DNA from 2 places in the Streptomyces sp. NPDC055955 genome. Region 1 is predicted to be linked to the other one. Evidence: riboswitches for the same ligand, from Rfam matches in the RefSeq annotation. Region 1 holds a riboswitch; the other holds the start of a gene.
What was found. Region 1 has a riboswitch for cobalamin ahead of ACFC96_RS45120 (HoxN/HupN/NixA family nickel/cobalt transporter). Riboswitches for the same ligand answer to the same signal wherever they lie in the genome.
Positions count from the first base shown of each region.

Region 1 (15,130 bases):
GCGCTCGTGGGCCGGTACATCGAGGACCACTACGGCACCCTGTACGTCGACTGGGCCCCTCTGTACGCCCATTGGGAACCCCACGTGGGCCCGGGCACCCCGGCGGCGATCGCCGTCGCCGTACTGGTCGTCACGTACGGGCCCGTGGTGGCGGCCCGGTTGCCGTGGCGGCTGCTGCTGCCCGCCGTGTGGACCGCGTCGGCGGCCTGGACCTTCTCGCTCGCCCTCGTCGACGGCTGGCAGCGGGGCATCGCCGGGCGCCTCACCACGTCGTACGAGTATCTGCGGGTCATCGACCGGTTCGACGACGTCGGCGCGACGCTGCGGGACTTCACGCGGCACATCCTGCTGGACTCCCCCGGTCACTGGCCGCCCCATGTCGCGGGGCATCCGCCCGCGGCGACCCTGACCTTCGTGGGCCTGGACCGGATCGGGCTCGGCGGGGGCGCGTGGGCCGGGGTGTGGTGCATCACGGTGGGGTGCACGGCGGCACTCGCCGTCCTCGTCACGGTGCGCGCGCTCGCGGGCGAGCGGACCGCTCGTCGCGCGGCGCCCTTCCTGGCGCTCGCGCCGGCCGCGGTCTGGACGGGCACGTCGGCGGACGGCTACTTCGCGGCGGTCGCCGCCTGGTCGGTGGCGCTGCTCGCGGTGGCGGCCACGCGCGGCAGCCGCTGGGCGGCCCTCGGCGGCGGACTGCTGTTCGGTCTCACCTGCTATCTGTCGTACGGGCTGACGCTGATGGTCCTCGTCGCGGCGGCCGCGCTGCTCGCGGCGCGGACACCGCGGCCGCTGCCGCTGTTCGTCGTGGGGGCGGCCGTGGTGCCCGTCGCGTTCACCGTCGTCGGGTTCAACTGGTGGGAGGCCTACAACCTGCTGACGGTGCGCTACTACCAGGGCGCGGGCGGGGTCCGGCCGTACGGCTACTGGGTGTGGGCCAACCTCGCGTGCACCGTGCTGATCGTCGGGCTTGCCACGGCGGCGGGGCTGCGCCGGGTTCCGGGACGTGCTCTGCGCGCGCGTGCGGAGCCGGAGGGGCGGCTCGCGCTGGTCGTCCTCGGCGCGGCGCTCGCCCTCCTGGCCGCCGATCTGTCGGGCATGAGCAAGGCGGAGACGGAACGCATCTGGCTCCCGTTCGGCGTCTGGCTCATCGCGGCCACCGCACTGCTGCCCGCACGGTGGAGCCGCGGGTGGCTGACCGCCCAGGCCGTACTCGCCCTGCTGGTCAACCACCTGCTGGTCACGGGGTGGTGAACTCCACCGGCTGCGGCTTCTCCTCGCGGGCGGCGGGCCGGTTCCGCAGCAGCTGCCGCAGCCGCTCCGCCGGGTGCGGCAGGACGACGAACGCCTCGGCCTGGAGACAGGCCCAGCTGATCCTCGGCAGGTCACGCACCGTGGGGTAGACGACGAAGCGCGGCTCCCACTCGGGCTGGAACTTCGCGTTGAAGCGGTACAGGGACTCGATCTGGAACCAGCGCGACAGGAACACGAGCAGCCCCCGCCACACCCGCAGCACCGGGCCCGCGCCGAGCCGCTCCCCGCGCGCGAGAGCGGCCCGGAACACCGCGAAGTTGAGCGACATGCGGCGCACTCCGAGCCCGGGGGCGCCGCGCAGGGCGGCCACGATGAGGAGTTCGTTCAGGCCGGGCTCGGCCGTTCGGTCGCGGCGCATCAGGTCGAGAGAGAGACCGTCCTCGCCCCAGGGCACGAAGTGGAGCAGGGCGCGCACCCGGTCGTTGCCCGCCTCGTCCTCCTGGTGGGCGGTGACGACGACGCAGTCCCCGTCGTCGGGGTCGCCGAACCGGCCGAGCGCCATGGAGAACCCGCGTTCGGTGGCGCTGCCCCGCCACGCGGCGGCGGCCTCGCGCAGCCGCTTCTTCTCCTCGTCGGGCAGATCGCGTACGTGCCGCATGCGGCAGGTGTAGCCGGCGCGTTCGATGCGGTTGACCATCTGCCGGACGTTGCGCATGGTGCGCCCCGAGAGGCTGAAGGCCCGGCAGTCGACGATGGCCTCGTCGCCCAGTTCCAGGGCCCTGAGGCCGCCTTCGCGGACCCAGACCTGTCCGCCGAGTTCGCTGCACCCCATGACGGCGGGGGTCCAGGCGTGCAGGGCACACTCCCGCAGGAACTCCTTGATGGCGCCCGGCCAGGCCTCGTGGTCGCCGATGGGGTCGCCGCCCGCCAGGGCGACGCCGGACACCACGCGGTAGGCGACGGCGGCCTTGCCGGAGGGCGAGAAGAGGACGCTCTTGTCGCCACGCAGCGCGAAGTAGCCGAGCGAGTCGCGCCGCCCCTCGTCGGCCAGCAGGGCGCGCAGCCGTGCGTCGCTGTCGGCGGGGCGCAGGGTCACGGGCCGCAGGGCGAGATAGGCGCTGGTGGCGGCGGTGACCACACCGAGCGCCAGCAGCGAGAAGTACACGATGTCGCCGGCCCTCTCGCTCCGGTACGCGATGGGGCCTGACGCACCGATCAGGCCGTAGCCGACCTCCTGGACCCGGTCGGTGAAGGTGATGGCGTGGCCCGCCTCCTGGTTCGCCCGCACACCGACGACGAGCAGGCCGAGTCCGAAGCTGCTGCCGCCAAGGACGACGAGGTTCCACAGGGCGCGCGTTCTGCCACGCGGGTCGCCGAGCGCGTAGAACTCCTCGCGGTAGGCGACGAGCGCGACGCACAGCACGACCGAGACGGTCGCAGGGATCAGGGCGTGATGGCGCACGCCCTGGACGAGCGCGCTGACCGCGAGGAGCCCCACGGCCGCCTCCCAGGCACGCCGCTTACGGCGGCGCAGGCCTCTGGCGAGCATCACGAGCAGCAGCCCCGCGGCGAGCGCGGCGGCACGGGCCACCTCCTCGGCAAGTCCCGGCACGTAGGGCGCGATGCGCTCTATGCGGTGCTCCTGCATGTGCGGGGAGATCGCCGACGCGATGTCCAGAATTCCGATGATCAGGCACGTGTGACCTGCCACGGCGGCGGGGCGTTGTTTCACAGTGACTGAGCGTAGGAGCGCTCCACCTCGCTGGAGTAAGAGCGACACAGGAGCACGGTAAGAACGCGGTGACCGGCAAACCTTCCCCGGCCATCGCACCTCTTTCCCGGTGAAAACTGCCGAACAGCGCAGATGACGGCTGAAAGTTGAGGACGACATGGGCCTGACGAGCCGGGTACTCGAGTACGCGACGGTGCTGGCCGCGCTGGCGAGTGTGGGGCTCGCGGTCTGGGTGTGGCCGCGACTCGCCCGGCGCGGACCCGTGGCCGTACTCGGCCGCCTCGGCGTGATCGGCGCGACCCAGCTCACGCTCCTCACCGCGTTCGCCGTCGTCGTGAACACGAACTTCGACTTCTACGGCTCGTGGGGCGAGCTGTTCGGCCATGTCGACACGGCGCCCGCCGAGGTCACGGCGCTCGGCCGGTCCGGTCTCCACTCCACGGTCGGAGCGGTGCGCGGCGGTCTGGTGCAGCCCGCCGGACCGCAGGGTCTCGAGCGGGTGAAAGGCATTCCGCACGGGCCCGCGGCACAGGTCGGCCGGGTCGAGTCGGTCAAGATCGTCGGACGGCGCAGCAGGGCCGTGAACCCCGCGTTCGTGTATCTGCCGCCGCAGTACTTCCAGAAGCAGTTCCACCGCCAGCGCTTCCCCGTGATGGTCGCTATCAGCGGCTACCCGGGCGGCATCATGAACCTCGCCCAGTACCTCCAGGTCCCGCAGACCGCCGAGCGGCTGCTGACGGAGGGCAGGATCCAGCCGACGGTGATCGTGATGGTGCGCCCGACGATCGCGCCGCCCCGTGACACGGAGTGCGTGGACGTGCCGGGCGGTCCGCAGGCCGAGACGTTCTTCGCGAAGGATCTGCCGGAGGCGCTCAAGCGGTCGTACCGCGTGGGTCACGACCCCAGCGCGTGGGGCGCTCTCGGCTATTCGTCGGGCGGCACGTGCGCGCTCCAGCTCACCCTGCGCCACCCCGGCGTGTACACCTCGGCGGCGGCGCTGTCGGCGGACTACAGGATCGGCGACGACCTGACCACCGGCAATCTCTTCGGCTCGGGTCCGCGCGCCGTGCGGCGCCGGCGCGAGCACGACCTCATCTGGCGTCTGGACCACCTGCCCGTGCCGCGCGTGTCCGTCCTGGCCGCCAGCAGCAGGTCGGGCGAGAAGGACTACGGCGAAACGATGAAGTTCCTGCACGCGGTGAGGCCGCCCATGACGTCGGCCCGGATCATCCTGCCGCGCGGGAGCCACCACTTCACGACGTGGCAGCGGGAGATCGCTCCGGCCATGCGGTGGATGAGCGGCCAGCTGACGTTTCCGCAGGACACCATGCCGTCACGGCACCGCCGGCCCACGGCGCAGGCCGTGAACCGGCCGCACCCTTAGGCACGCCCGCGTCCGTGTCCCGCCTGCCCGGGCCTCGCTCCGGCCCGACGGATCGCCCGTCACGGACGACCCGTTACGGTGGCCTGACATCGCCGCCGACCCGGCGCGCCTCCCCGTCCGACCAGGAGCAGCCCTCATGCCCGAGTCCGCCGTGTCCGCCCGCCCCGCACTGGCCAGGCCTGGCGCGGCGCCCGGCGACGTGGCCGCCGTCTGGTCCGTCGTGACCGGCATGTACGAGGCGTACGCGACCGGGGACCGCGCCCAGATCGACGCCCGGCTCGACCCGGAGGCGACGATCTGGGACCCGGCCGCCGAGCCGCTGCTGCTCGGCAAGCCGGACCTGGACCGGGTCCGGGACGAGCGGCCCGAGTCCGGTGACGGGCCGGCGGGGAGCGGGCTTCGCCCGTACGACCCGGTCGTCGACGTCTTCGGTGACACGGCGGTCCTGCGCTACTGGCTGCGCGTCGCGTACGCGCCCGGCCCGGACGGCACCCCGCTCCGTCCCGAGCTGCTGCGGAACACGGCGGTCCTGCGCAAAGACCCCACGGTCGGTCGCTGGCTGATCGTGCATCTCCACGAGGACGTACGGCAGGCGGGCGGGGAGCCCGAGACCGCCGTCTAGGGCCTGTCGTCCGGATCGGGCCGGATCAGGGAGCGGGGCCCTGCTTCCGTGCATCGCGCGGCGGAGGAGGGAGCCCACGCGAGCTCGGCGACTGACACCACAGCGCCGCGAGGCGCGCTGCACACCCGGCGAGCCCGGCGTGATCGGGACGAGAGGCGCTGGGGCCTGTCGTCACATTCCCGTCGTCCGCCCGAGGGGCGGGCCCGGCGGCGTCTGGTGCGTGCGATCGCAAGGCGCCGGAGAGCCCTTGTAGCGGAGCTACCAGGGCTTTTCGGCAACGCCGCGAGCGGGCGTGCCAGACGCCGCCGGGCAGACGGGAATGTGACGACAGGTCCTAGCGCGGCGGGCCAGGCTTCGTGGCCACCAGCAGGCGGCATCTGGGGCTGCCGTCGGAGCGCTCGCCGAGTTCCGGCAGCGCCCGGAGCTCCACGCCGAAACCGGCCCCGACCAGTTCGCTGCGTACGTCGCCGAGGCGGAAGCCGCGGTAGTACATGACGAAGGGGGGCCGCCACAGCGCGTTGCGGACCCGCATCGCGCCGTCGAAGGCCAGCATCGACCAGTAGCCGCGGGAGCCGGGCCGCGCGGGAGCCGGCACCGGGAACGCGAAGCGTCCGCCCGGCCGCACCACGGAGTGGACCTGGGCGAACAAGGCGGGCCGCTGCCGCGGCAGGAAATGGCCGAACGCCCCGAAGCTGACGACAAGGTCGAAGACCGGCCCGAAGGGCAGGGCGAGGGCGTCCCCGCGCACCAGATCCGCGCCGCTCCCGTGGGCCGCGCGGCCCGCCGTGAGCATGCCCGCACTGATGTCGACCCCGACGGGCCGCTCGCGGCACACCTGCGCCAGTACGCCGAACCCCGCGCCGGTCCCGCAGCACAGGTCGAGTCCGCGCTCGAAGGGACCCATGCCGCGCAGGGCACGGGTCACGGGTGCGAGGACCGACCGGGGCGTGCGGAACGGCGTGCGGTCGAACTTGGGGGCGAGCAGGTCGTAGCCGTGCTCGACGGAGGACAGCGCCTGGACGGCGAGCTCCCGGACTGTGGGGCCTTCGGGTGCGAACATCGGGGCTCAGCATAGGCCGCGCCCGGCGCCACGGGGGCTTCGCCCAAGGGGCCCAGCAGGGTTCACGGGGCGGCTGGGAGACGGCGGCCCATGACCCGAGCCCTTGCGGGACGGCGCCCCCGTGGTGTTACAGTGCGAGTGGCACATGTGCTAGCCGCCTCTTCGGCGCCGGTGCCAATCTCCCTCTCCGAATCGCCGCGACAGCGGGATTCGTCGAATCGATGTCAGCGATGCGCCAGGCGGCGCCGACACGCCGTACCCCGCATCGTTTCTCCCCGGCCACAGGCTTCTCCGGGCTTTCACGGGCCTTTTCGCCCGCCCGCCTCGCGGGGCGTGCAGTCACCGCCCCGACCCCGCCGGATCCACCTCACTCATGCCCTCGTCCGAACGTCCGCGAAAGGACCGATTCCGATGACCACCACACTCGAACCCCCCACCACCACAAAGGCGTTCACGGCGCAGCCGAAGGAGGTCGCGGTCCAGGCCGCGGGCGTCCTCGACATCTCGGGCAACGGGCCCGGGTTCCTGCGCCCGGCCGACCTCCTGCCGACGTCGCACGACGTCCAGGTGCCGGCCGCCCTGATCCGCCGACTCGGCCTGCGCAAGGGCGACTTGGTCCAGGGGACGTGCGGCAGGCCGCACGTCCTCGCCGAGGCCGAGCGGGTCAACGGGCGCCCCGTGCAGGAGCTGCGCGGGCGGCCCCGGTTCGGCGACCTCACCCCTGTGCACCCGCGGCAACAGCTGCGGCTCGAAACAGCGAAGGGCGGCGTGACACCTCGCGTCGTCGACCTGTTCGCGCCCATCGGCAAGGGGCAGCGTGGGCTGATCGTCGCGCCGCCGAAGACCGGCAAGACGGTCCTGCTCCAGCAGCTCGCCGCGTCCGTCGCCACGAACCACCCCGAGGCCCATCTGATGGTGGTGCTCCTCGACGAACGGCCCGAAGAGGTCACCGACATGCGGCGCTCGGTGCGCGGCGAGGTCCTGGCCTCGACCTTCGACCGGCCCGCGAAGGCCCATGTCGCGCTGGCCGAACTGGCCGTCGAGCGTGCCAAGCGGCTCGTCGAGGACGGCCGGGACGTCGTCATCCTCCTGGACTCCCTGACCCGTCTGTGCCGCGCCCACAACAACACGGCCTCGTCCGGCGGCCGTACGCTCAGCGGCGGCGTCGACGCCTCCGCGCTGATCGGGCCCAAGCGGTTCTTCGGAGCGGCGAGGCTCGCCGAGGAGGGCGGCTCGCTCACCATTCTCGCCACCGCGCTCGTCGACACCGGCTCTCGCGCCGACGACTACTTCTTCGAGGAGCTCAAGAGCACGGGCAACATGGAGATCCGCCTCGACCGCACCCTGGCCGAGCGCCGGATCCACCCCGCCGTCGACCTCGCCCGGTCCGGCACGCGCCGCGAGGAACTCCTGCTTCCGGAGGCCGAGTTGGCGGTCGTACGGGGACTGCGGCGCGCACTTCAGTCGCGGGACGGACACACCGGGCTCGAGACGCTCGTCGAGCGGATTCGGCAGACGCCGGACAACGCGACGTTCCTGCGGCAGGTGCAGTCCACCGTTCCCACCGCGTGAGACAGCCGCCGCACAAGGACCCGGTTCGATCGGCGCGGCAGGATGCGTAATACTCTCACTATGACTTCGAGCATTACAGCCTCGGGAGGCGCGGGGGACGGCGGGGCGGTCCGGGTACGCAGGGCGACCGCCCGCGACGCCAAGCGGCTGACCTGGCTCGTGCGTACGTCCCGCGCCTACGAGGCCCCGTACGCGTCGATGGTGGCCGGCTACCGGGTGGGCCCCGACTACATCGAGGCTCATCGTGTCTTCGTCGCGGTCGGCGCCGACGACCTGGCGCTCGGGTTCTACGCGCTCACGCTCGTGCCGCCGGAGCTCGACCTGATGTTCGTCGCCGACACGGCGCAGGGGCTCGGCATCGGGCGGCTGCTGGTCACCCACATGAAGGAGGAGGCGCGCGCGGCCGGACTCGCCTCGGTCCGCGTGGTCTCGCACCCGCCCGCCGAGGGCTTCTACCGCAGCACGGGAGCCGTTCGCACGGGCACCGCGGCCGCCGACCCGCCCGCCGTGATGTGGGACCGGCCCGAATTGGAGTTCCCGATCGGCTGACGCGTCCGTACTCCCTGGAGCACACTCGAGGTGGACGAGGAGGCCGGCTTGGACAACGAGGTCCGACACACCGACGCAGCCCACGGCACCGACGCGGTCCACGCGTTCGACGTCACCGTGGAGATCCCCCAAGGCTCCCGCAACAAGTACGAGATGGACCACTCCGTCGGCCGGATAAGGCTCGACCGGATGCTGTTCACCTCCACCCAGTACCCGGCGGACTACGGATACGTCGTGGGCACCCTCGGACGCGACGGCGATCCGCTCGACGCACTCGTCCTGGTGGGCGATCCGACGTTCCCCGGCTGCACCGTCGAATGCCGGGCGATCGGCATGTTCGTGATGCGGGACGAGAAGGGCATGGACGAGAAGATTCTGTGCGTGCCCGCGCACGACCCGCGCCACACCTCCGTGCAGGACATCGAGGACATCCCCGAGTTCGACCGGCTGGAGATCACGCACTTCTTCGAGGTCTACAAGGATCTGGAGCCCGGCAAGTCGGTCGAGGGCTCGCACTGGGAGGGTCGCGACCTCACGTACGCGGAGATCGCCGCCGCGCGCCGCCGGGCCGCCGCCCGAGAGGGCTGAAACCGGCCATGACGGCGCGCACGTGTCAGTGCGCGCCGTCCGTCGCGCAGTGCTCCAGCAGGTCGGCGGTCGCCGCGTCGACGACGCGATAGCGCACGATCCTGCCCTCCTTCTCCCCCTCGACCACGCCGGCCGCGCGCAGCAGCCGCAGCGCCTGCGAGACCGCCGGGTCGTTCATGCCCGTGGCCACGGCGAGATCCGACACGGCCAGCGGCCCCGCCCGGTACAGCGCGAGCAGCAGCGCGAGGCGCCGGGGATCGGCGAGCAGGGAGAACCGGTCGGCCCAGGCGCGGACATGCCCTGGCTCACCGATGGCGGCGATGGCCTCGCAGACGCGGTGGCCGTCGATCGTGCGGCGGTCGGCGCGCTCGGCAGGGACGAGATGCATGACGCCATCCTCGCAGCCGCCGATGTGATCTTGAATACCCGCGCACACCTACGCAGCTGTGCAGCCTTGCAGGCGTCGCCGACCGGCCTCTACTGTGGGCGGGCCGTGGTGCTCGGGAATTCGGTGACGGTCCTTCAAAGGACCCAGACCGAAGCGGCCCTCGCCACTGTGATCGGGCCCCGGGTCCCTCGGCAACGAGACGACTCGGGACGCCTCGCCCCACCACGCCACTGGCTGCCGCGCGCAGCTGGGAAGGCAGGGGCGGACGCGGACACCCGTCAGCCAGGAGACCGGCCACGGCATCTCACGAAGTGATTCCACGAGGTGTTGGAGCGTGACCGCATGACCCTGCCCGTAAAGTCCCCGCAGACCGGACGCGACGCGTTCCACTGGCGGCGCGAGGACACCGTCCGCACCGCCGGGCTCCTGGCGGTGATAGCCGCACTCCATGTCGTCGCGTTCGGCGTGCTGTTCCTGCTCGTCGTGCCGGAGCACTACGAGGTGGGGTCGAAGGCCTTCGGCATCGGCCTCGGCGTCACCGCGTACACCCTGGGGATGCGGCACGCGTTCGACGCGGACCACATCGCCGCGATCGACAACACGACCCGCAAGCTGATGGCCGACGGCAAGCGCCCGGTGTCGGTGGGGTTCTGGTTCGCGCTCGGCCACTCCAGCGTGGTGGTCGTGCTCGCCGCGCTGATCGCCGGGGGCACCCAGCTCGCCGGGCGGATCATGAACGAGGGCTCCGCCACCCATCAGACGCTCGGCGTCATGGGCACCACCATCTCCGGGTCCTTCCTCTACCTCATCGCGGCGCTCAACCTCGTCGCCCTGGTGGGGATCCTGCGGGTGTTCCGGGCGATGCGCGCGGGCTCGTACGACGAGGCGGAGCTCGAACAGCACCTGGACTCACGGGGGTTCATGAACCGGATCCTCGGCCGGTTCACCAAGTCCATCACCCGGCCGGGCCAGATGTACCCGCTCGGCTTCCTCTTCGGTCTCGGCTTCGACACGGCGACCGAGGTCACGCTGATGGTGATGGCGGGCAGCGGCGCGGCGGCCGGACTGCCCTGGTACGCGATCCTGTGCCTGCCGCTCCTGTTCGCCGCCGGAATGAGTCTGTTCGACACCCTGGACGGGACGTTCATGAACTTCGCGTACCAGTGGGCCTTCTCGAACCCCGTGCGCAAGGTGTTCTACAACCTGGCCATCACCGGCCTCTCGATCGCCGTCGCCTTCCTGATCGGCACCATCGAGCTCGTGGGGGTCCTGCACGACAAGCTCGAGCTGCGGGACTCGGTGACCGGCTGGATAGCCGGGCTCGACCTGGACAACGTCGGATTCATCATCGTGGGTCTGTTCGTCGTCGTCTGGGCGGTCGCCATCGGGTACTGGCGGCTCGCGAAGGTCGAGGAGCGGTGGGCCGTGCGGACCTGATCCGGCGGGCCGCCCGGACCGGGACTCCGTATGGTCGTGCGGGTGAGTGAAGCCAGCGTTCCACCGGCGGAGCCCGCGCCCGTGCCTCGCAGGTCCGCCCTCCCCGTGGCCCTCACGATCCTCACGGTCGTGAGCGGCTTCGTCGACGCGGTCAGCTATCTGGGCCTCGGCCGTGTCTTCGCGGCGAACATGACCGGCAACGTCCTCGTCATCGGCTTCGCCGCGGCGGGCGCTCCCGGGTTCTCCGTCCTCGGGTCGCTCACCTCCCTCGGTGCGTTCCTCGCGGGGGCCGCGTGCGCCGGGCGGCTGGCCGGAGCGTTCGCAGGGCGGGCGCGGGCGGCCTGGGTGCGGTCGGTGTTCGTCACGGAGGCGGTCCTGCTCGCCGTGGCGACGGCCGTCGCGTTCGCGTGGCCGGGACGGGCGACGTACGCGCTCGTCGCCGTCCTCGCCGGGGCGATGGGTCTGCGCAACGCGACCGTCCGCAAACTCGCGGTCCCGGACATGACCACGACGGTCCTCACGATGACGCTGACCGGGCTCGCCTCGGACTCCTCGCTCGCGGGCGGCTCCGATCAGGGGGCGGGGCGGCGGATCGTCTCCGTCGTGGCGATGCTCGTGGGCGCCGCGCTCGGCGCGCTTCTCGTGCTGCACCACGGCCTCGGCTGGCCGCTCCTCGTCAGCACCCTGCTCGTGGCGGCCGCGACGGCCGGATATCGCGAGCCGGCCGCCGACGCGGACGACATCCGATCGGCCTAACCCTGCGGGCGCCGTCCGCCCGGGCTCACTAGCGTCCTGACCAGGACCGCAGCTCCCCCTGCCGCTGCGGCACAGGGACCGGAGACGCCTCATGTTCTGCCCCATAGCCACCGTCATCACGACGACCGCCTGCCTCACCGCGCTCGCGCCCGGGACAGCGGCCGCACAGCACCCCGTCGCGGCGCCCGCCGCGGTGACCGCACCCGACGAGGTGGGCCGGACCGGCTCATTGGGCCGGACCAACCCCTTGAGCCCCTCCGACGACGGACCTCTCGACCGGGGCCCGGACGACGGGACCCGTGACCGGGGCTCGGTGGACGGAACCCGCGACCGGGGCTCGGTGGACGGAACCCGCGACCGGGGCTCGGCGAACGGCGACTCCTACGCGGAGGCACGCCTCTCGCCGTCCACGGCGGTGGGGGCCGCGTCCACCGCCGAGATCACGGTCTACTGCGCCGGCGGCGGGCGCGGCTCCATCACGGCCCGCTCCCAGGCCTTCGCCGCCGGCTCCGTCACACTCCCCATGTTCGGCGGCGGAATCGGGCAGGACGGGCGCACCCAGTACCGGGGGACTGCACGCCTGGCCGGCGAGGTCGGGACCAGCTCGCAGGTGTCCGTGCAGGGAGCCTGCCCCGACGGCAGGCAGTGGAGCACCCCGATGAACCTGGCACGCGACAACTATCGCGGCGCACGCGCCGGAGTCGGCAGCACCGCGAGCGGCGGCGTCGACCTGGGCCGGATCGGCTTCGGCGCGGCTCTCGCGGGCGGGGCCGCCTGCCTGCTGTGGCGCAGGACGCGCGCACCGCGCGAGAACTGACCGGTCCGTCCGCCGACCGACACCCACAAGGCAAGAGCGCCGTTACGTCCGTTCCGCCCTCGACCAAGCGCGCTTTGCCGACAATCGCCTCCATTGCGGCCGGCCGAACGGGACTCCCCGAGGCTCCCCGTCGATGACGCAGCGCCGCGGATCCGGCCGGGGTTGGCTGAAAATAGCCCCCCGACGGTAACGCGACAGCCACTCAGAGAGGTCGTTCACCGGCCGACGCACCGGCGAGCGCTCCCCGGCCCGAGCCCGCTCGCACCCCACACCCGTACACCTGTCCCTATTTGACGTACCCATGGCGGCGGTCGTCGTTACCACGATCCCCTGACAGGCTGGCGACTTCGCGACGAACTTCGCCGCCGGGCGCTCTGCGCTCATTGTCCCGGTTCTCTCACCACGTGCGGTGGCTAGCATGAGCGCCACATACGTGCCGGAAGATCACCATCCCGTTGGTGGGACCGGCCGTGCGGCCGACCAGAGCCGATCGGCCACGCCCTTCCCGCACGCAAGCACCGATGGGACCGCGGAATGCCAGTGCCTGCCAGCCCGAGGCCGCGCCGAACACCCACGCCGCGGCGCTCCACGCTCGCCGTCCCCCTCGCCGTCCTCGTGGTGGCCGGAGCGGCAGTCGGTGCGGTGACCGCCGCGGCTCCGCAGGCCGCCCGCACCTGGGTGCTGGTAGCGCTTCTGGTCAGCTGGCTCTGCGTGGCCGCCTCTCTCCTGACTGCCGCTCTGCTCCAGCAGCGCGCCCGAGGTGCCGTAAACGCCGCGCAGGACGAATCGCTCGCGCTCCAGCAGCAGTTGACGCAGCGCGGCGCCGAGGCCGCCCATCTCGTGAACGTCACGCTGCCCTCCGTGTCGAAGCGACTGCGGGACGGCGCGGACTCCGAGGAGGCACTCGCCGCGACCGCGCCGCCCGCGGACCGTCAACTGCGCCAGACGCTCGAGGCGTTCACCGCCGAACTCGACGACGCCGTACGGCGCGAGGAGTCCGCGGTGGCCGCCGCTCAGGACACGGCCCACCGGATCGCCCGCACCGACCGCGACCTGGACGAGCTGGCCACCGCGACCCTGCCGGCCGCCGTCGCTGCGCTGCGCGAGGGCTCCACCGCCGACGCGGTCCTCTCGGGCCTCGATCACCCGGACGACGCGCACCTGCGCACCCTGACGGAGTCCTTCGTACGGGAACTCGCCACCAGCGAGCGGCGGGCAGCGGCCGCCCAGGCCGCCAGCGCCAAGGCCCTCAGCCGGGTACAGGCCAAGTCGGTCAGCATGCTCGCCGATCTGCGCGAGATGCAGGACCGGCACGGCGAAGAGGTCTTCGGCGATCTGCTCCGGCTCGACCACAACACGTCCCAACTCGGCCTGCTCACCGACCGGCTGGCCCTCCTCATGGGCGGCCGCGCCAGCCGCGCGTGGAACAAGCCGATCGTCATGGAGAGCATCCTGCGCGGCGCGGTCGGCCGGATCGCCGCATACCAGCGGGTCAGGCTCCACTGCGCCACGCACGCCGCGATCGCCGGCTTCGCCGCCGAGGGCGTCATGCACCTCCTGGCCGAACTGATGGACAACGCCGCGAACTTCTCGCCGCCCATCGACGAGGTCCACGTCTACGTCGAGGAACGCAGCGCCGGGATCGTCGTGACGATCGAGGACAGCGGCCTGAAGATGGCCGACGCGGCCATGCGCCGGGCCGAGGCGGCGGTGTCGGGCCGCGAGACGGACCTGGCCTCGCTCCAGGGCACGCGGCTCGGCCTCGCCGTGGTCGGCCGCCTCGCCGCCAAGTACCGCATCAGCGTGAACTTCCGGCCGTCCTCCCGCGGCGGCACGGGTGTCGTGGTCCTCCTTCCGCCGCAACTGCTCGCCCAGCAGCGCGATCCCGCCCCGCAGCAGCCCCCGGTCCGCCGCGCCGCCCCCGCCGCACCTGCCGCATCTGCTTCGCCTGTGACGGCGCCGGACCCCGCGCCGCAGCCGTCCGACGACACCACGCCCGGGATTCCCGCCCAGGCCGACCCACCGTCCGCGACGCCGGGCGGCCTGCCGGTACGGGCACCGGGACGCACCATGGCCTCGGCCGAACGCGACCGCAAGGACCGTGCCCCCTCCGAAGGCGGCACGCCCACGGACGAGTCCGTGCGTGCGCCGCGCGACGCCGGTGCGCAGTTCGGCGCCTTCCACCGCTCGCGGCGCGCCCGCGACGAGACGCCCGGCACGTCGCCCGAGGTACCCCACCAGGCCGACGAGTCACCGGCCGAGTAGCCCGCCCCGCTCCCCGCACGCGCCCGGGCACCGGCGCCCCATCCCCCGTACGAGAACGATTGATTGGAGGCACGGGCTGGTGACCGGCTCGCCGGGCACAACCCGCCCCACACGCCATGCGGACCACTGACAACAGCCTGACCTGGCTCCTGGAGAGCCTGCTGGACCGCACGCCCGGCACGCGCCACGCCCTGGTGCTCTCCCGGGACGGTCTGAAGCTGTGCTGGAGCGAGCACCTGACCCTCGACCAGGCCGACCAGCTCGCGGCCATCTGCTCCGGCATCCAGGCACTCGCCCAGGGCGCCTCGGTGGAGTTCGGTGACGGGACGGGCGGTGTACGGCACTCGATGACCGAGTTCCACGGCGGTCTGCTGTTCATCGTCGAGGCGGGCCAGGGCGCGCATCTGGCGGTGATCGCCGAGGACGGCGCCGACCCGGGCGTGGTCGGCCACCAGATGAGCGAGCTCGTCGAGCAGATCGGCGAGCACCTGCGGGCCGAGCCACGGACAGGCGACGGAGAGAGCGCGTCCTCATGACGCGCCGGCCCGTCGACACCGGTGACCCGGACCGGCTGTACACGGTCACGGGTGGCCGCAGCCGGGCCGACGACGACACCTTCGATCTGGTCACCCTGGTCGTCGCCGAGTGCGAGCCCACACCGGGGATGCAGTCGGAACAGGTCCGCATCCTCGACATGTGCCGGCATCCG
Region 1 covers NZ_JBHJYS010000043.1:13,612-28,741, forward strand. The annotation lists gene ACFC96_RS45075 (hypothetical protein) at 1-1,251, shown strand, start outside; gene ACFC96_RS45080 (phosphatidylglycerol lysyltransferase domain-containing protein) at 1,238-2,983, opposite strand; gene ACFC96_RS45085 (alpha/beta hydrolase) at 3,141-4,367, shown strand; gene ACFC96_RS45090 (DUF4440 domain-containing protein) at 4,504-4,989, shown strand; gene ACFC96_RS45095 (class I SAM-dependent methyltransferase) at 5,324-6,049, opposite strand; gene rho (transcription termination factor Rho) at 6,461-7,621, shown strand; gene ACFC96_RS45105 (GNAT family N-acetyltransferase) at 7,682-8,170, shown strand; gene ACFC96_RS45110 (inorganic diphosphatase) at 8,324-8,758, shown strand; gene ACFC96_RS45115 (metalloregulator ArsR/SmtB family transcription factor) at 8,784-9,146, opposite strand; cobalamin riboswitch at 9,236-9,460, shown strand; gene ACFC96_RS45120 (HoxN/HupN/NixA family nickel/cobalt transporter) at 9,489-10,583, shown strand; gene ACFC96_RS45125 (YoaK family protein) at 10,626-11,339, shown strand; gene ACFC96_RS45130 (hypothetical protein) at 11,431-12,156, shown strand; gene ACFC96_RS45135 (ATP-binding protein) at 12,691-14,421, shown strand; gene ACFC96_RS45140 (roadblock/LC7 domain-containing protein) at 14,538-14,957, shown strand; gene ACFC96_RS45145 (DUF742 domain-containing protein) at 14,954-15,130, shown strand, end outside.

Region 2 (15,130 bases), on a different contig from region 1:
ACTCGTCCACGTCCACGTGTCCGACGGCATCGTCCGGCTCGAAGGCTCCGTCCCCGACCCGAAACTCCAGGACATGCTGGTGCGTGTCGCACGCACCGTGCCGGGGGTCGTCGACGTCGTGCCCCGGCCGGGCGCGGCGATGTCCGCGTGAAGGGGGCACCATGAGGCACCGCTGCGTCGCGGACCTGATGACGCCCAGCGCCATCACCGTCCAGCCTGGTACCGCGTTCAAGGAAGTCGCCCGCCTGCTGGACGAGTTCGGCATCACCGCTCTGCCCGTCGTGGATGAGGCCGGACGCCCCGTGGGGGTCGTCTCCGAGGCCGACCTGCTGCAAAAACACGGCAGCGGCACCGCTACGGCCGCCGATCTCATGAGCGCTCCGGCCGTCACCGCCCGCCCCGGCTGGAGCGTGGTGCGTGCGGCCCGGCTGATGCGCAGGAACCAGATCAAACGCCTTCCCGTGGTCGACAGCGGGAACCACGTCATCGGCATCGTCAGCCGCAGCGATCTGATCCAGCTCTTCCTCCGCCGCGACCGCGCGATCCAGGAGGAGATCCTCGAAGACATCCTTACCCGGACGCTGCAGCTGAGCCCGTCCGCCCTGACCGTCGACGTGGCCGACGGTGTGGTGACCCTCAGCGGCAGCGTGCCCCGATCGAGCCTCGTCCCCATCGTCCTGCGGTTGTGCCAGAGCGTCGACGGAGTGGTCGACGTGGTCGATCGGCTCGCGTACGAGCAGGACGACCTGCCGGTCGACGCCCGCCCGGCTGAGGAGGAGTGAGCCATGAGACGCCGAGAAGCAGGCGCGCTGATGACCCCACCGGGAATCCACACTCAACGAGCATGACCACGCCCCCCGGAGCGCCACGATGACGCACTCGGTCAGTGCCGGGGCAGGCGGAACCACCCTTGCGTTCCCGGAGCCACGTCCATCTCGCGCCCGTCCGGCAGGACGAGGTGGAGGGGGCTCGACGACGACGGGGGCACACTGATGCCGCACCGTCCGGGCAGGAACCTGACGCGTACACCGCGGTGCCCCCGATAGCAGAAGGTGAAGGCAGCGGGAGATACGTCACCGAGTGGGACAGGGTCCATGCGAAGACCCGTCGCACAGGCCTCCAGTCCGACCACGCCCCGCTCGACGAGGTCGAGCGTTCCTCCCATGGCGCCCAGGTGGATCCCTTCGCCCGTCGTGCCGCCCTGGATGTCGGTGACGTCACTCAGCAGGGCCTCCCGGCAGAACTCCCAGGCTTTCCGGCCTTGTTGGCGGGCGAGCACCCAGCCGTGCACCACGCTGCTCAGCGTCGAACCATGGCTGGTCCGGTCGAGGTAGTAGGAGACGGTTGCCCGCCAGGTGTCGTCGTCCAGGCGGTAGCCGAGCCGGGTGAAGAGGTCGTACAGCTCCGCTGGACGGAAGAGATAGCCGAGCATGAGGGTGTCTGCCTGTTTCGACGCCTTGTAGCGGTTGACCGTGTCTCCCTCGGCTTCGAGGATCCGGTCGAGCCGGCGGATGTCGGAGTAGCGGGCCCGGTAGGACTCCCAGTCCAGTTCCTCCAGGCTTCCGTATCCCTCGAACTGGCTGATGACACCGCTGTGGAACGGCACGTGGAGACGGTGGGTGATGTCCCGCCAGCGCTCCAGGCCCTCGCCGTCGATGCCGAGCTGCCCCAGCAGTTCAGCGCGGCGGGCACCGGGCAGTTCAGCGGTGAGTTCGAGTGCGCGAGCGAGGACCCACGCGGCCGCCACGTTCGTGTAGGCGTTGTCGTCGATTCCCGGGCCATCGGCCTTCGGGTAGGCATCGTGGTACTCGTCCGGCCCCAGGACACCCCTGATCCGGTAGCGTCGCGACGCGGGATCGTAGACGGCGGCGTCAGCCCAGTAGCGGGCGATGTCGAGCAGGAGGTCGGCACCGGGTCCGTGCATGAACCCGGTGTCGCCGGTCGCCTGACCGTAACGCCAGACATTCCACGCGATGGCGGATCCGACGTGGCGCTGAAGGTGGGAGTGGTCGGGCAGCCACCTCCCGGAGCGGGGGTTGAGGTGCATCGTCTGTGTCTCTTCGCGGCCCGAACCGGCGCTCTGCCAAGGAAACATCGCACCGGCGAACCCGGATCGCCGTGCCGCGTCACGGGCCGCGGGCAGTCGGCGGTGCCGGTACATGAGCAGCGAGCGGGCCACCTCCGGAAAGTGCAGAGAGAGGTAGGGCAGGACGAAGAGCTCGTCCCAGAAGATGTGCCCCCGGTAGGCCTCTCCGTGCAGGCCCCGGGCCGGCACTCCCACGTCCAGGTCCGCGGTGAGCGGGGACAGCGTCTGCAGGAGGTGGAAGGCGTGCAGGCGCACGATGTGTCCCGTCTCTCCCGGGGTCTCCAACTCCCCCTCGGTCCACAGCCGTTCCCAGGCGGCGTGATGTGTGGTGAGCAGCGCGGGGAATCCCGGTGCTTGTGTGGCATGGTCCACGGACTCGCGCAGCGGATCCGCCGCGGGACGGTCGAGGGATGTGTACAGAGCCGCGGCTTTCACCACCATGACGGGTCGTTCCCGGGAGATCGGCAGTGTGAAGGTCTGGACGGTGGCTCTGTCGGTGCAGGACACCGCCCTGGCTCCGACGGGCAGTGAGAAGGTGCGTACCGCCAGTCCGATCCGGATCCGGGACGACGATGTCGTACAGCCCAGCCACGCCACACCTTCCGGTTCGACGCCGACGTGATGGTCGGTGAGATGACGGCCGGCGAGGGCGCGGTAGCGCTCCACGCCCGTGTTCGCCACGTCTCCGTCGAGGACGGACTCGACGACGAGCGTGCCGCTCCATCCGTACGCGCGGAACACCGTGCGCTGAGCGGCGAGGTACGGGTCACCCATGTGGACGAGTCTCGTGTGTGTGACACCGGTCCGGCGGCCCTGCGAGTCCTGGAGGAGCATGCGCCGTGTGAGGGTGCCGCGCCGCATGTCGAGGGATACCCGGCAGTGACGAACGGTGGAGTGGTCGGGTGTCAGCCACTCACCCGGCGATGCTCCCTCCGGCACGCAGCGATAGCGCAGGGCCGTCCAGTCCGGCAGGTTGACCATGTCCTCATTGGCGACCGTGGTGCCTCCCACGGACGAGACGAGCCGGTTGTAGCAGCCCGCGAGATACGTTCCCGGGGAGTGAACGGCGTCGGCCACCGTCTCGGGTGCCGAACCCCGCGTGGCGAAGCGGCCGTTGCCGAGTGTGCACAGGGCCTCGACGAGCTTTTCCTGCTTGGGGTCGTACTCGCCGAACTCCCACGTCCACGAGGCCGTCACGGCTTGTACCCGCGCAGAACGGTCGGCAGCGACGTGAGATCCGCGAGCACGAGGTCTGCCCCGCGCGCGGTGAGGCTGTCTGACATGTGTCCGTCGGGCGACCGGTCGATGCCCACGACCAGGCCGAACCTTCCGCGGCTCCCCGCCTCGACCCCGGCTGCGGCGTCCTCCACGACCGCCGTGCTCCGGGCGGCCGTGCCCAGCCGCGCCGCCGCTTCGAGGAAGAGCGCGGGATCCGGTTTGCCGGCCAGGGCGAGCCGGGCGGCGTCCCCGCCGTCCACCGACGCGTCGAAGAGATCGTCCAACCGGGCCGCTTTCAGCAGGGCGCGCGCGTGCCGGGAGGCGGAGACGGCCGCGCACCGGATGCCCTTGTGCCGCAGCTCGTTCAGCACCGGGGCGGCCTCGGGGAAGGGGGCGACGGCCCGGACGCCGATCGCCTGGGTGAAGAGCCGCTCCTTGTAGGCGGCGACCGCCCACACCGTGTCGAAGCCCGGCAGGTCATCGGGGGTGCCCCGGGGAAGGTCCAGCCCGCGGGCGGTCAGGAAGGCGAGCGCGCCGTCGAAACGGGGCTTGCCGTCGACCAGTTCACGGTATTCACGATCGGCGTCGAAGGGCCGCTGCTTCGCGCCGCGCGAAGCCCATGCGTCCAGGCAGGCGTCGAAGGCGGCTTTCCAGGCCTCCGCGTGCAGTACCGCGGAGTCGAGCAGGACCCCGTCGGTGTCGAAGACCACGGCGCGTATCGAAATCATCGATGCACCACGCGGCGGCCGGTGATCCGGCTGGGGACGACCGACATCCAGTACTTGCGGTCACCGCCCGCCCACGGCAGAGAGCGTGCTGTCGCGTTCAGCCGCCGGATCGCCTGCTCGTCGGTGACCCCGGCGGCCTCACCGACGGCCAGGACGCTCCAGCCCTGTTCCATCGCGTCGTCGATGTGGTCGACCTCGAAGGCCACACGGGCGCCGGCGGCACCGGCCAGCAGTGATTCCCACGAGGTACGGAACGCGATCTCGCTCCCGGAGACGACGTAGTTGACCGGAAAGATGACCGGACCGTCACGGGTGAACACCGCCACGCGACCGATGCCGTGCGTCGACAGCAGACGGCGGCACTCCGCCTCGCTGAGCGCGACGAGTTCGGAGTCACGTGGAGCCGGCCCCTGGCCGGGCGGTTGCTCGGTCGTCGCTCCGGTCAGTTCGGCGACGGTCGTTCCGAGCGCGTCGGCGATCCGTACGAGTGACCCGCTGCCGGGCGCCGCGGAATGCTCCTCCAGGTAGGCGATGAAGCCGGCGTCCACTCCACTGCGGCTGCCGACCTGCTGGCGGGTGAGTCCGAGTTCCTTGCGCCGGGCCGCTATCCGTCGGCCCAGGTCGGTGTGTCCGGCTTCCTGGACCTCGGCACGGACGGGCTTGGGCGTGGTGCTGGGCATGAGGTTCACATCCCCTCGTTCGGCAGGGTGACGGTGTTGTGCTGGGGGCCGCCCAGCGCCACTTTGAGGGCCCCGGTCTCGGCGGCGTGGGAGAAGACGTCGTACGCCTCCTCCATCTGTCCGAGTTCGAAGCGGTGCGTGATCAGTGGGGCGGCCGGCAGCCGCTCGGCCGCCATCATCTTCAGCAGCATCGGGGTCGAGGAGGTGTCGACGAGTCCGGTGGTGAGGGTGACGTCCTTGATCCACAGGTCTTCGAGGTGGAGGGTGGCCGGCTTGCCGTGGACACCGATGTTGGCGACGCGGCCACCAGGACGGACCATGCGCGTGCACATCTCGAAGGCCTCCGGCACGCCGACGGCCTCCATGACGACATCGGCTCCGAGCCCGTCGGTCAGGTCCTCGACGAGGCCTTCTGGCTCTTCGTCCGCGCTGACCGTCGCGTCCGCTCCGAGGGACCGGGCCGCAGCCAGCCGGGAATCGGCAAGGTCGATCGCGATGATCCGCCCGGGGCTGTACAGCTGGGCGGTGACGACAGCAGCCAGTCCGATGGGCCCCGCGCCGACCACGACCACCGTGTCTGCGGGCCGCACTCCCGCGTTCAGGACACCCACCTCGTACGACGTGGGAAAGATGTCGGCAAGAAGTACCGCGTCGTAGCTGTCGACGGCGGCGGGCAGCGGGTACACGGACAGATCGGCGAAGGGGACCCGGACGTATTCCGCCTGGGTGCCGTCGATGGTGTGGCCCAGCACCCAGCCCCCGCCTCCCCGGCACTGGCCGTAGCGCTGTTCGCGGCAGAACCGGCAGCGGCCGCAGGAGGAGATGCAGGACATCAGCACCCTGTCGCCGGGGCGGAGGGTGCCCACGTCGTCACCGGTCTCGACGACCGTGCCGACCGCCTCGTGGCCCAGGATGCGGCCCGGGGTCACCTCGGGCAGATCGCCCTTGACGATGTGAAGGTCAGTGCCGCAGATGGTGACGGCGTCCACGCGGACCACCGCGTCGGTGCGGTCCTTGATGCCCGGGTCCGGAACGTCCTGCCAGGACGTCTGTCCCGGTCCGTGGAAGACGAGTGCCTTCATGACGGGCCCTTCCCTTCTTGCTCTCCTCGTCCGGTACGGGCCTCTTCGCCCCGTCCGGTTCGGGTCACAGCCAGCCTGACTGCCCGCGGCCCGACGCGCATGGGCCGGACGGTCCCCCGCCTGGGACGGCCCGGCCCATCCCGAGCGCTGTGCGCCCTGGGACGGCGGAATCCGCGCCTGCCGGAAAGCGGCACCTCCCTGTCCGATGCGGCCGACTCCGCATCGGCCCCTTCCGCCCGCCCCGCCTCACCGCGGTTCCTGGGTGGGGTGCGGACCGTCCCCGGCGGCATGCTCGTGGTCGAGGGCGATCACGCGAGGATCCTTGTCGACTGCGGCTTCTCCCAGGGTTTCGCCGATCTGCGCCGCCGCAACCGGGATGCCGGCCGCCGTGCGTCGATCCCGGAGACGGCAGCCCGCACGCTCCGTGACCGCACCGTCCGAAAACCGGGCCGGGTCGCCGTCGTACCCCGCTCGGGCAAAGGCGTCACGGTCCGCCGACCAGGGCCGAACGGTCCCTGCGGTAGGTACCGCGAGGCCCTCCCGAAGCCGCAGCGGCAAGCCCAATCTGAGGAGGGAAAGGGCTGGAGGACGACATGAGCACGATGAGGAATCTGCTGACCGACATGTCACCGGAGGTACGCGAGGCCCTGCTCGCCCACTCGCACCATGTGGACTTCCCCGCGGGGAGCCGCATCTTCGAGGAGCACATGCGCGCCGACCGGTTCTGGATCATCGAGTACGGCACCGTCGCGCTCGACATGCATGTCCCCGGGCGCAAGGCAGCCGTCGTGGCAGCACTCGGACCCGGCGACCTGCTCGGCTGGTCCTGGATGCTCCCGCCCTACACCTGGCACCTCGGCGCCACCGCCACCCACGCCGTCGGAGCCCTGGAATTCGACGCTCGGGCCGTGCGCGAACTGTGCGCCGCGGACCCCGTAGTGGGGCGCTCCGTTGCGACGGGTGTCGCCGCGGTGATCGCCGACCGGCTGTCCGCATCTCGAAGCCGTCTGCTGGACATGTTCGGCCCCTACGCCAGCGGCCGGCCGCTCGCCGACGCTTCCTGAGGACAGAGCGATGCCCTCCACCCCGTACACCGTCGACGACGTCATGACCAGGAAAGTCATCGCCGTAGCCCTCGACGCCACGTTCAAGGAGATCGTGACCGCCATGGAACGGTGGAAGATCACCGCCTTGCCGGTCGTCAAGGGCGAGGGCCGCGTCGTCGGTGTGGTCTCGGAGGCGGATCTCCTTCCGAAGGAGGAGTTCCACGGACATCGCCCCGGCCTTGTCGAACAGATGCGGAATCTCAGCGCGACCGCCAAGGCGGGATCCACACGTGCCGAGGACCTCATGACCGCTCCCGCGATCACGGTCCATCCGGACACGGCCCTCCCTCAGGCAGCACGGCTCATGGCCGACCACCGCGTCAAGCGCCTTCCTGTGGTCGACGCCGGCGGCACGTTGAAGGGCATCGTCAGCCGCGCCGACCTCCTCAAGGTCTTCCTCCGCTCCGACGACGAACTTGCAGACGAAATTCGCCGCACGGTGGTGAACCACCTCTTTCCGATGTCCCACCACCACATCAAGGTCACCGTCACCCATGGCATCGCGACCCTGACGGGGCAGGTTCGGGACGGCCGTCTGATCCCCGTGGCAGCACGTCTCACCCGTGCTGTGGAGGGCGTCGTCGACGTGCGCTGCCGACTGGAGACCGAAGCGTCCGCGTGATCGGCCGGTGACACAGGGGTTGCCGGCCCGTCCTGGTCGGGGCTCCCGGCCGGGAGCCCCGAAACGTCAGCTCAGACGGTCGGGCGCCGACCGGGTCACTGTGCCGATCGACTTCGCCGTCTGCCCGGCCCCGCGTGGTTCACGCCGCAAAGAGGCCGTTCAACGCACCCGGCCTCGGGGTTTCAGCGGCACAGGCGGCAACTGAGGCGCAGCCAGTGGCTCCCCGTCGTACCCCTTCACCTCTCCGAACCTCGACCCGCTCATCCAGTCCTCCCGGGCCTGGGTGATGTCGTCCTGCGACCGGCCGATGAAGTTCCACCACATGATGAGCTCCTCGTCGAACGGCTCGCCGCCGAGGAGCATGAGGGACGCGTCCGACTCGGCGCGCAGGGGGAGTTCGCCGCGGCCGCAGCCCAGGTAGAGCATGGAGCCGGGCAGGACCGGGACGCCGTCGATGTGGGCCTCGCCCGACATGGACAGGACCGCGTACTCGAAGTCCGGCTCGAGGGGGACGCTGAGATCCGCGCCGCGCGTGAGGCTGAGGTCCGCTCCGACGATGGGCGTGTACGTGCTGCCGGGCGACACGGCGCCGTCGAGCTCGCCGAGGATCAGCGTCGCGCTCAGACCGGGGGCCGTGACCCTGGGCAGGTCGGCGTGGTGCTCGAAGCGGGGCTCCGTGTGGCGGTGGCTGTCGGGCAGGGCGACCCACAGCTGCGCCCCGTGCAGAAGGCGGGCGTGCGGGCGCGGGCTCTCCTCCGAGTGACTGATGGCACGCCCGGACGTCATGAGTCCCAGCTCGCGGGGCCTGATCGTCTGGAGGCTGCCCGTGGAGTCGCGGTGCAGGACCTCCCCCTCGTGCAGCCAGCTCACCGTCTGCAGTCCCATGTGGGGGTGCGGCGGCACCTGCATGCCGGGTTCGTCGGCGATGTCGTCGGGCCCGTAGTGATCGACGAAGGCCCAGGCTCCCACCATGCGGCGGCCCAGGTTCGGAAGGAGCCTGCGGACCTCGGTGGACTCGCCGAGCTTCACGCGCCGGGGGGAGAGAAGTTCTCGTACGGGCTCCGCCACGACGAAGCCCCGGCCCCCGCACACGGTCGGCTCCGCCTCGCGATCAAGATTGCTCATGGCTCACAACCTAGACCCGTCCGGGCCGTCCCGTCAGGCCCGCGTACGGGTGGACCCGCGCGCTCACCGGGAAGGAATATGCGCCGGGTCCGTGCCGTTGGGAGCGATCGAGGAGGCACCAGTGGTGAACACGACCGACTACTACACGCAGGGCACCCCGGCGGAGCGCTGGGAGCGCGCCCGGAAGTTCTTCGACGCCAAGGAGTACACGCTCGCGGCGCAGATCCTCGACGACCTCGTCGCCGAGATTCCCGAGCAGGTGGCTGCGCGGCTGCTGCTGGCCCGCGCGTACTACCACTCGGCTCAACTGGGCCGCGCCGAGGCCGAGCTGCGCACGGTCGTCGAGCGTGATCCCGTCGAGCACTACGCCCGTCTCATGCTGGGCCGCACCCTGGAGCGCCAGGGACGTCACGAGGAGGCGGGACCGCATCTGCGGATGGCGGCCGCGTTCGCGGGCGACTTCGGCGACGCGTGAGCCGTACGGCCGGGGACGCCCGAGCCGTACACCCAGGACGCGTGAGCCGTACGGCAGGGGCCGGCCGCTGGGTCGGTCGGCCCCGGATCGGCCTCGCCACGGCCCCGCCCCCGGCCTCGCTGATCTGCACCTCCGCTAGCCTGGCGGGACGATGAGCAACCGTTTCGAGACGTCATGGGGCGAGTTCGACCTCGCCCGCTTCCCCGAGGATCCCCGCGACACGCTGCGCGCATGGGATGCCGCGGACGAGTACCTGCTGCGGCATCTCGCCGACAGCGCCGCCGATCTGTCGGGGTCGGTGGTCGTGATCGGCGACCGGTGGGGCGCCCTGGCCACGGCTCTGGCCGGGCACTGCGACCGGCCGACCGCGATCTCCGACTCGTACCTCGGGCAGCGCGCGACGCGCGCCAACCTCGACCGGGCCGGCTTCGGCGAGAACGCGGTACGCCTGCTGACCACCCAGGACACCCCGCCGGAGCGGGTGGACGTGCTGCTCGTACGCGTCCCCAAGAGCCTGGCGCTTCTCGAGGACCAGCTGCACCGCATCGCGCCCGCCGTCCACGACGACACCGTGGTGATCGGCACCGGCATGGTCAAGGAGATCCACACCTCAACGCTGAAGCTGTTCGAGCGGATCATCGGCCCGACCCGCACCTCCCTCGCCGAGAAGAAGGCGCGGCTCATCTTCACGACGCCGTACCCGGCGCTCGCCCGGCCGCGGAACCCGTGGCCGCACACCTACGCCCTGCCCGACGAGGTCGGCCCCGTGTCGGGCCGGACCGTCACCAACCACGCCGGTGTGTTCTGCGCGGAGCGTCTCGACATCGGCACCCGGTTCCTGCTCCAGCACCTGCCCCGCAGCGAGGGCGCCGAGCGCGTCGTGGACCTGGGCTGCGGCAACGGCGTCGTCGGTACGGCCATGGCGCTGGAGAACCCGCGCGCCGAGATCGTGTTCACCGACGAGTCGTTCCAGGCGGTGGCGTCGGCCGAGGCGACCTACCGGGCGAACATCGACCCCTCCGAACACCCCGAGGCGAGGGCGGAGTTCCTCGTGGGCGACGGTCTCGCGGAGTTCCCGGCGGGCAGCGCGGACCTCGTCCTGAACAATCCGCCGTTCCACTCGCACCAGGCGACGACCGCCGCCACGGCCATGCGCATGTTCTCCGACGCGCGGGACGCGCTGCGTCCGGGCGGTGAGCTGTGGGTCATCGGCAACCGCCACCTCGGCTACCACGTGAAGCTGCGGCGCCTGTTCGGCAACAGCGAACTCATCGCCAGCGACCCGAAGTTCGTGGTCCTGCGCGCCGTCAAGAAGGAACGCGAGCCGCGTTCTTAGGCGCGCCGGGAGCGGACCGGGCGGGCATGGCGCGTCGCCCCACACATCGAGGAGGGGCTCAGCCCGTGACCAGTCGCGTCACCTTGATCTCTGCCGCCACGAGCCGGGCTCTGCGGGAGGCCCGGTTCGACCACGGGTGCTCGCTCGACGCGAGCGCCGCCGCACGAGCGCGGGCGGCGGGCGGCGCCCTGCCCGCGGCCGACCGGGTGTGGGTGTCCCCCACCGTGCGCTGCCGGGAGACGGCGAAGGCGCTCGGCCTCGATGCCGTCGAGGCGCCGGAGCTGGCCGGGCTCGACGTGGGCCGTTGGCGGGGCCTGACACTCGACGAGGTGAGCGCCGAGGACCCGGCCGGCATCGCCCTGTGGCTCTCCGACCTCGGTGCCGCGCCGCACGGTGGGGAGTCCGTAAGGGCTCTGTGCGAACGGGTCGCGCGCTGGCTGGAGGCGTCGGCGGAGTTCGACGGGCGGACGCTCGCCGTGGTGGAGCCGGAGGTCGCGCGGGCCGTGGCCGTCGAGATCCTCGACGCGCCCGGGCCGGCGTTCTGGCGGCTCGACGTACCGCCGCTGACGGCGACCGACGTCAGCGGGCGCTCCGGGCGGTGGAACCTTCGGCTCGGGCGGGCGCTGGGCTCTGCCGAGGACGGCGTCGAGGACTGACTTCCACCGGGTCTCGCCCTCTACCGGCTCAGCGGTGAGCAGCAACTCTCTGCCCCTACCGGCTCGGCGGTGAGCAGCAACTCTCGCCGTCGGCTCCCGGAGGAAGGCCCGTCGACTTGCGATGGCGCAGGAGCAGAGCCGAGAGCGCACACCGCAGACAGTCGGTGTCTGTCGCTCCCGCGCGTTCGCCCACCTCACCGCCGCGCCCCTCGCTCCCCCCTCGGTCCCGCAGGCCGTGGCAGCCGTGCGACGGACAGCCGACCAGTGCCTCGATCTCCCGCAGCAGCTCCTCACTCTCCTTCACCCGCTGCGCAAGGACACGTACACGGGCGCTCTGGCCGCCGATCTGCCGTCTGCCGGCGATCAGTTGCTCGTACTCCTCCAGGGTCAGCGCGACCGCCTCGCGGCCGCCGAGTGTGATGTGGCGCGGTTGGGGGTGTCTGGCCACGCGGGTCTCCGCCCTCGGAAGAAAGCGAGAGGGCCGACCGGACACTTCCGGCGGCCCTCCGCACGTGATCGCCTGCTCGGGTCTGGTGGCGCGGGTTCTCTCAGTGGGGTACGGGAGTTGCGTTGCCGGACGGGACCGTCCCGGTGCGCGGGGCGAGCTGACGCTGCGCCAACTCGCCGAAGATCAGGCCGAATCCGGTCCACAGAGTGAGCTGGATGGCGAGGGCCGAGGTGCGGAACCGCCACAGCAGCGCCGCGGGGAACTCCCTCGGTACCTCGTTGACGACCGGCAGGAACGCGTACGCGAGCCCGATCGCGAGGACGAAGCACGCGACCGCTGCCACGGTGGCGTACCAGGTGCCCAGACGGGGAGCGAGACGTTTCCCGATGATCACCGCGGCGACGGCGAGGAGCGCGCTGAGCAGCATCATCAGGAAGTACAGCGTCGTGCGCTCGCTGATGGTGCCGGGATCGCCGACGGACGGCGGGTTGGCGGGGTACTTCAGGAACGGCACGACGTACACGGCGAGCAGGGCCGTGCCGGAGAGCAGGAGGGCCGTGGCGCGCGGGGTGAAGCGGCCGACGCGGCCGAGCGCGAAGCAGTACGCGAGGGCGGCGATTCCGCCGAAGGCGACCCCGTAGAGCAGGATGCCGGTGGCGAGGCCCGCGGTGGACTGCATGCTGCGGCTGACGAGTTCGACCTCGTGATGGTGCGCGGGTGCGTGGGCCTCCTCGTAGCCGATGGCGCTGTCGACACTGGGTTCGCCGAGGAGGTAGGCGACGGCCAGGGCGAGCAGACCGGCGGCCAGGCCGGCGAGCATGCCCCGTACGAGGAGGTTTCTCACTGTTGTGGAGTTCATGAGCTGTGCGGCGTCCCTCGTCAGTGGCAGGGGAAGCCGAGCAGGTGGCGGGCGTCGTGCACCCATTCATGAACACCCTCGCCGGAGACGACGGCGGTGGCGCCCTGTTCGGCGCCGACGAAGTAGAGCAGGACCAGCATCAGGATGCCGAAGAAGGCAGCCCAAGGGGCAATCGCCTTCAGGGGCAGGGCTGCGGGAAGAACGGGGGTGGTGGCTGTCGGCTGCGCGACGGTCTGCGCCATGGCAGGACCTCCTCTGGGAGTTCGCGTCCCATCTCGGTGGTGCACAAATACGACAGCTGCGGGTCTGACTCTCGAGGCCCCGCCCGTCCGGGCTGGTGACTCGACTCACAGTGGCGCGACCGTGCCGGATTCCCACCGGCTTCCGCGTTGCCGTCGTCAATATCGGTCAGACCGTACCGCGTAAGGGGCGCACGGCCAAGACCGGGCCGCTCGCCGTGATCTTGCTCATGCTCGCCACCAGGAGGCCTGGTGCTCGGTATGGCAGTGCCGTCTCAGGGGTCGGACGCCCTCAGGAACCGGATGTACGGGCGCTCGCCCGGCTCGGCGGCCGGGAAGACGGTCGCGCGCACTCCGTAGACCCGCTCTATGAGCTCCTCGGTGAGTACGTCACCGGGGGCGCCGGCCGCGATCACACACCCCTGACGGAGCACGACGAGCTGATCGCAGTACATCGCGGCCAGGTTGAGGTCGTGCAGGGCGATGACGCTGGTGAGCCGGAGTTCCGTGAGGAGGTCGAGGAGGTCCAACTGGTGCTGGATGTCGAGGTGGTTGGTCGGTTCGTCCAAGAGGAGTTCGCGGGGCCGCTGCGCGAGGGCGCGGGCGATCTGGACACGCTGGCGCTCACCGCCGGAGAGGGTGTGCCAGTGCCGGTGCGCCCGGTCGGTGAGATCCGTGCGGGCGAGCGCGGAACGCACAGCCTCCTCGTCCTGCGCCGACGGTGGCATCCATGCCCTGCGGTGCGGGACGCGGCCCAGACGTACGACGTCCTCGACCGTCAACTCGACCTGCGTGTCGGCCTGTTGCTCGACCACGGCGACGCGGCGCGCGAAGTCCCTGCGGCCGACGGCGCTCAGCGGTGCGCCGTCCAGGGTCACGACTCCGGCCTGGGGAGAGATGATGCCGGCGAGCAGGCGCAGGAGCGTGGTCTTGCCCGAGCCGTTGGGTCCGATGAGGCCCGTGACACCTCCGGGCGCCGGGTGCACGCTCACACCGTCCAGGATGAGGTGTCCGCCGGTTTCACGGCGGACCCGGTCGGCCCGCAGCCCGTCGGCGGTTCCGTGGGTGCGCATCGTCGGAACGGTCATCGGCGCAGACTCCGGGTGCGGTGAAGGACGAGCACGAAGGCCGGTACGCCGATCAGCGAGGTCACCACGCCGACCGGCACCTCCTGCGGGTCGAGGACGGTGCGGGCGAGCGTGTCCACCCACACGAGGAAGACCGCGCCCGCCAGCGCCGTCACCGGCAGCAGCCGCGCGTGACCCGGACCCGCCAGGGCCCGCGCCGCATGCGGCAGCACCAGGCCGACGAAACCGATCGCGCCGGCCGAGCTGACCAGTGCCGCCGTGAGCAGGGCGGTCGTGCACAGCAGGAGCAGGCGGGTGCGGGCCACGTTCACGCCGAGCGACGCCGCGGCGTCCCGCCCGAACGCGAAGGCGTCGAGCGTACGAGCGTGTGCGACGCAGATCACGAGCGCCGCCACGAGCAGCGCCAGGCACATCCGCACGTCGGTCCAGCCCGCCCCGCTGAGCGAGCCGAGCAGCCAGAACAGGACGCCGCGCGTCGTCTCGGCATCCGCCGCGGTCAGTACGACGACGGAGGTGAGCGCGGAGAACAGCTGCATGGCGGCCACCCCGGACAGCACCACACGGTCGGTGGAACCGCCGAGAACCTGGCTGAGCGCCAGTACCAGCGCGAAGGAGACGACCGCGCCGAGGAAGGCGCCGCCCGAGACCGACAGGGCGCCGCCGCCGACGCCGAGTACGACGACCAGGACCGCGCCGGTCGAGGCGCCGGAGGAGACGCCGAGGACGAAGGGGTCGGCGAGCGGGTTGCGCAGCAGCGACTGCATCACGGCGCCGCACACCGCGAGCCCCGCGCCGCACACGGCGGCCAGCAACGTGCGCGGCAGCCGCAGGTTCCACACGATGCCGTCGCGGATGGGGGTCAACTCCGGTTCGGCCAGGCCGAAATGGGCGGCCACGGCCGACCAGACATCGGTCATCCCGATGTCGGCCGGGCCGATGGTGATGGCCAGGGCCACGGACACGATGAGCACCGCGAAACCGGTCGGCCAGGCGAGCACGCCACGCACCGCATGAAGCGGCTTCCCGACGGCGGGTGACGGCACGGCCTCAGGGGGCACCTCGGAGGGCGCCTCGAGGGGTGGGGACGACGCTTCCACGCTCATCCGGCGAGGCCGAACGCCCGCAGTTTCGCGGCGACTTGCTCCACGCCCTCCACCGTTCGGATCGTCGGGTTCATGGCCTGCCCACTGAGCAGCACGTACCGCTTCTTCTTCACGGCGGTCATGTTCTTGGTCACGGCGTTGGACTCGAGGAACTCGATCTTCTTGGCGGCGGATTCGGCGGTCTGCGAGCGGCGCGTGAGATCGCCGATGACGAGGACGTCCGGGTCCCGGTCGGCGACCGTCTCCCAGTTGATCTGGGGCCATTCGTCGCGGGTGTCG
Region 2 covers NZ_JBHJYS010000002.1:230,378-245,507, forward strand. The annotation lists gene ACFC96_RS04325 (CBS domain-containing protein) at 1-151, shown strand, start outside; gene ACFC96_RS04330 (CBS domain-containing protein) at 162-782, shown strand; gene ACFC96_RS04335 (glycoside hydrolase family 65 protein) at 884-3,283, opposite strand; gene ACFC96_RS04340 (HAD family hydrolase) at 3,280-4,032, opposite strand; gene ACFC96_RS04345 (helix-turn-helix domain-containing protein) at 4,029-4,712, opposite strand; gene ACFC96_RS04350 (zinc-dependent alcohol dehydrogenase family protein) at 4,718-5,794, opposite strand; gene ACFC96_RS04355 (cyclic nucleotide-binding domain-containing protein) at 6,388-6,858, shown strand; gene ACFC96_RS04360 (CBS domain-containing protein) at 6,869-7,522, shown strand; gene ACFC96_RS04365 (pirin family protein) at 7,682-8,647, opposite strand; gene ACFC96_RS04370 (tetratricopeptide repeat protein) at 8,769-9,122, shown strand; gene ACFC96_RS04375 (methyltransferase) at 9,274-10,458, shown strand; gene ACFC96_RS04380 (histidine phosphatase family protein) at 10,524-11,114, shown strand; gene ACFC96_RS04385 (hypothetical protein) at 11,170-11,562, opposite strand; gene ACFC96_RS04390 (CbtA family protein) at 11,663-12,421, opposite strand; gene ACFC96_RS04395 (CbtB-domain containing protein) at 12,442-12,663, opposite strand; cobalamin riboswitch at 12,703-12,859, opposite strand; gene ACFC96_RS04400 (ABC transporter ATP-binding protein) at 12,936-13,748, opposite strand; gene ACFC96_RS04405 (FecCD family ABC transporter permease) at 13,745-14,851, opposite strand; gene ACFC96_RS04410 (ABC transporter substrate-binding protein) at 14,848-15,130, opposite strand, start outside.
Region 2: it holds a riboswitch for cobalamin, as region 1 does, so the genes downstream of both, ACFC96_RS04395 (CbtB-domain containing protein) here and ACFC96_RS45120 (HoxN/HupN/NixA family nickel/cobalt transporter) in region 1, are expected to answer to the same signal.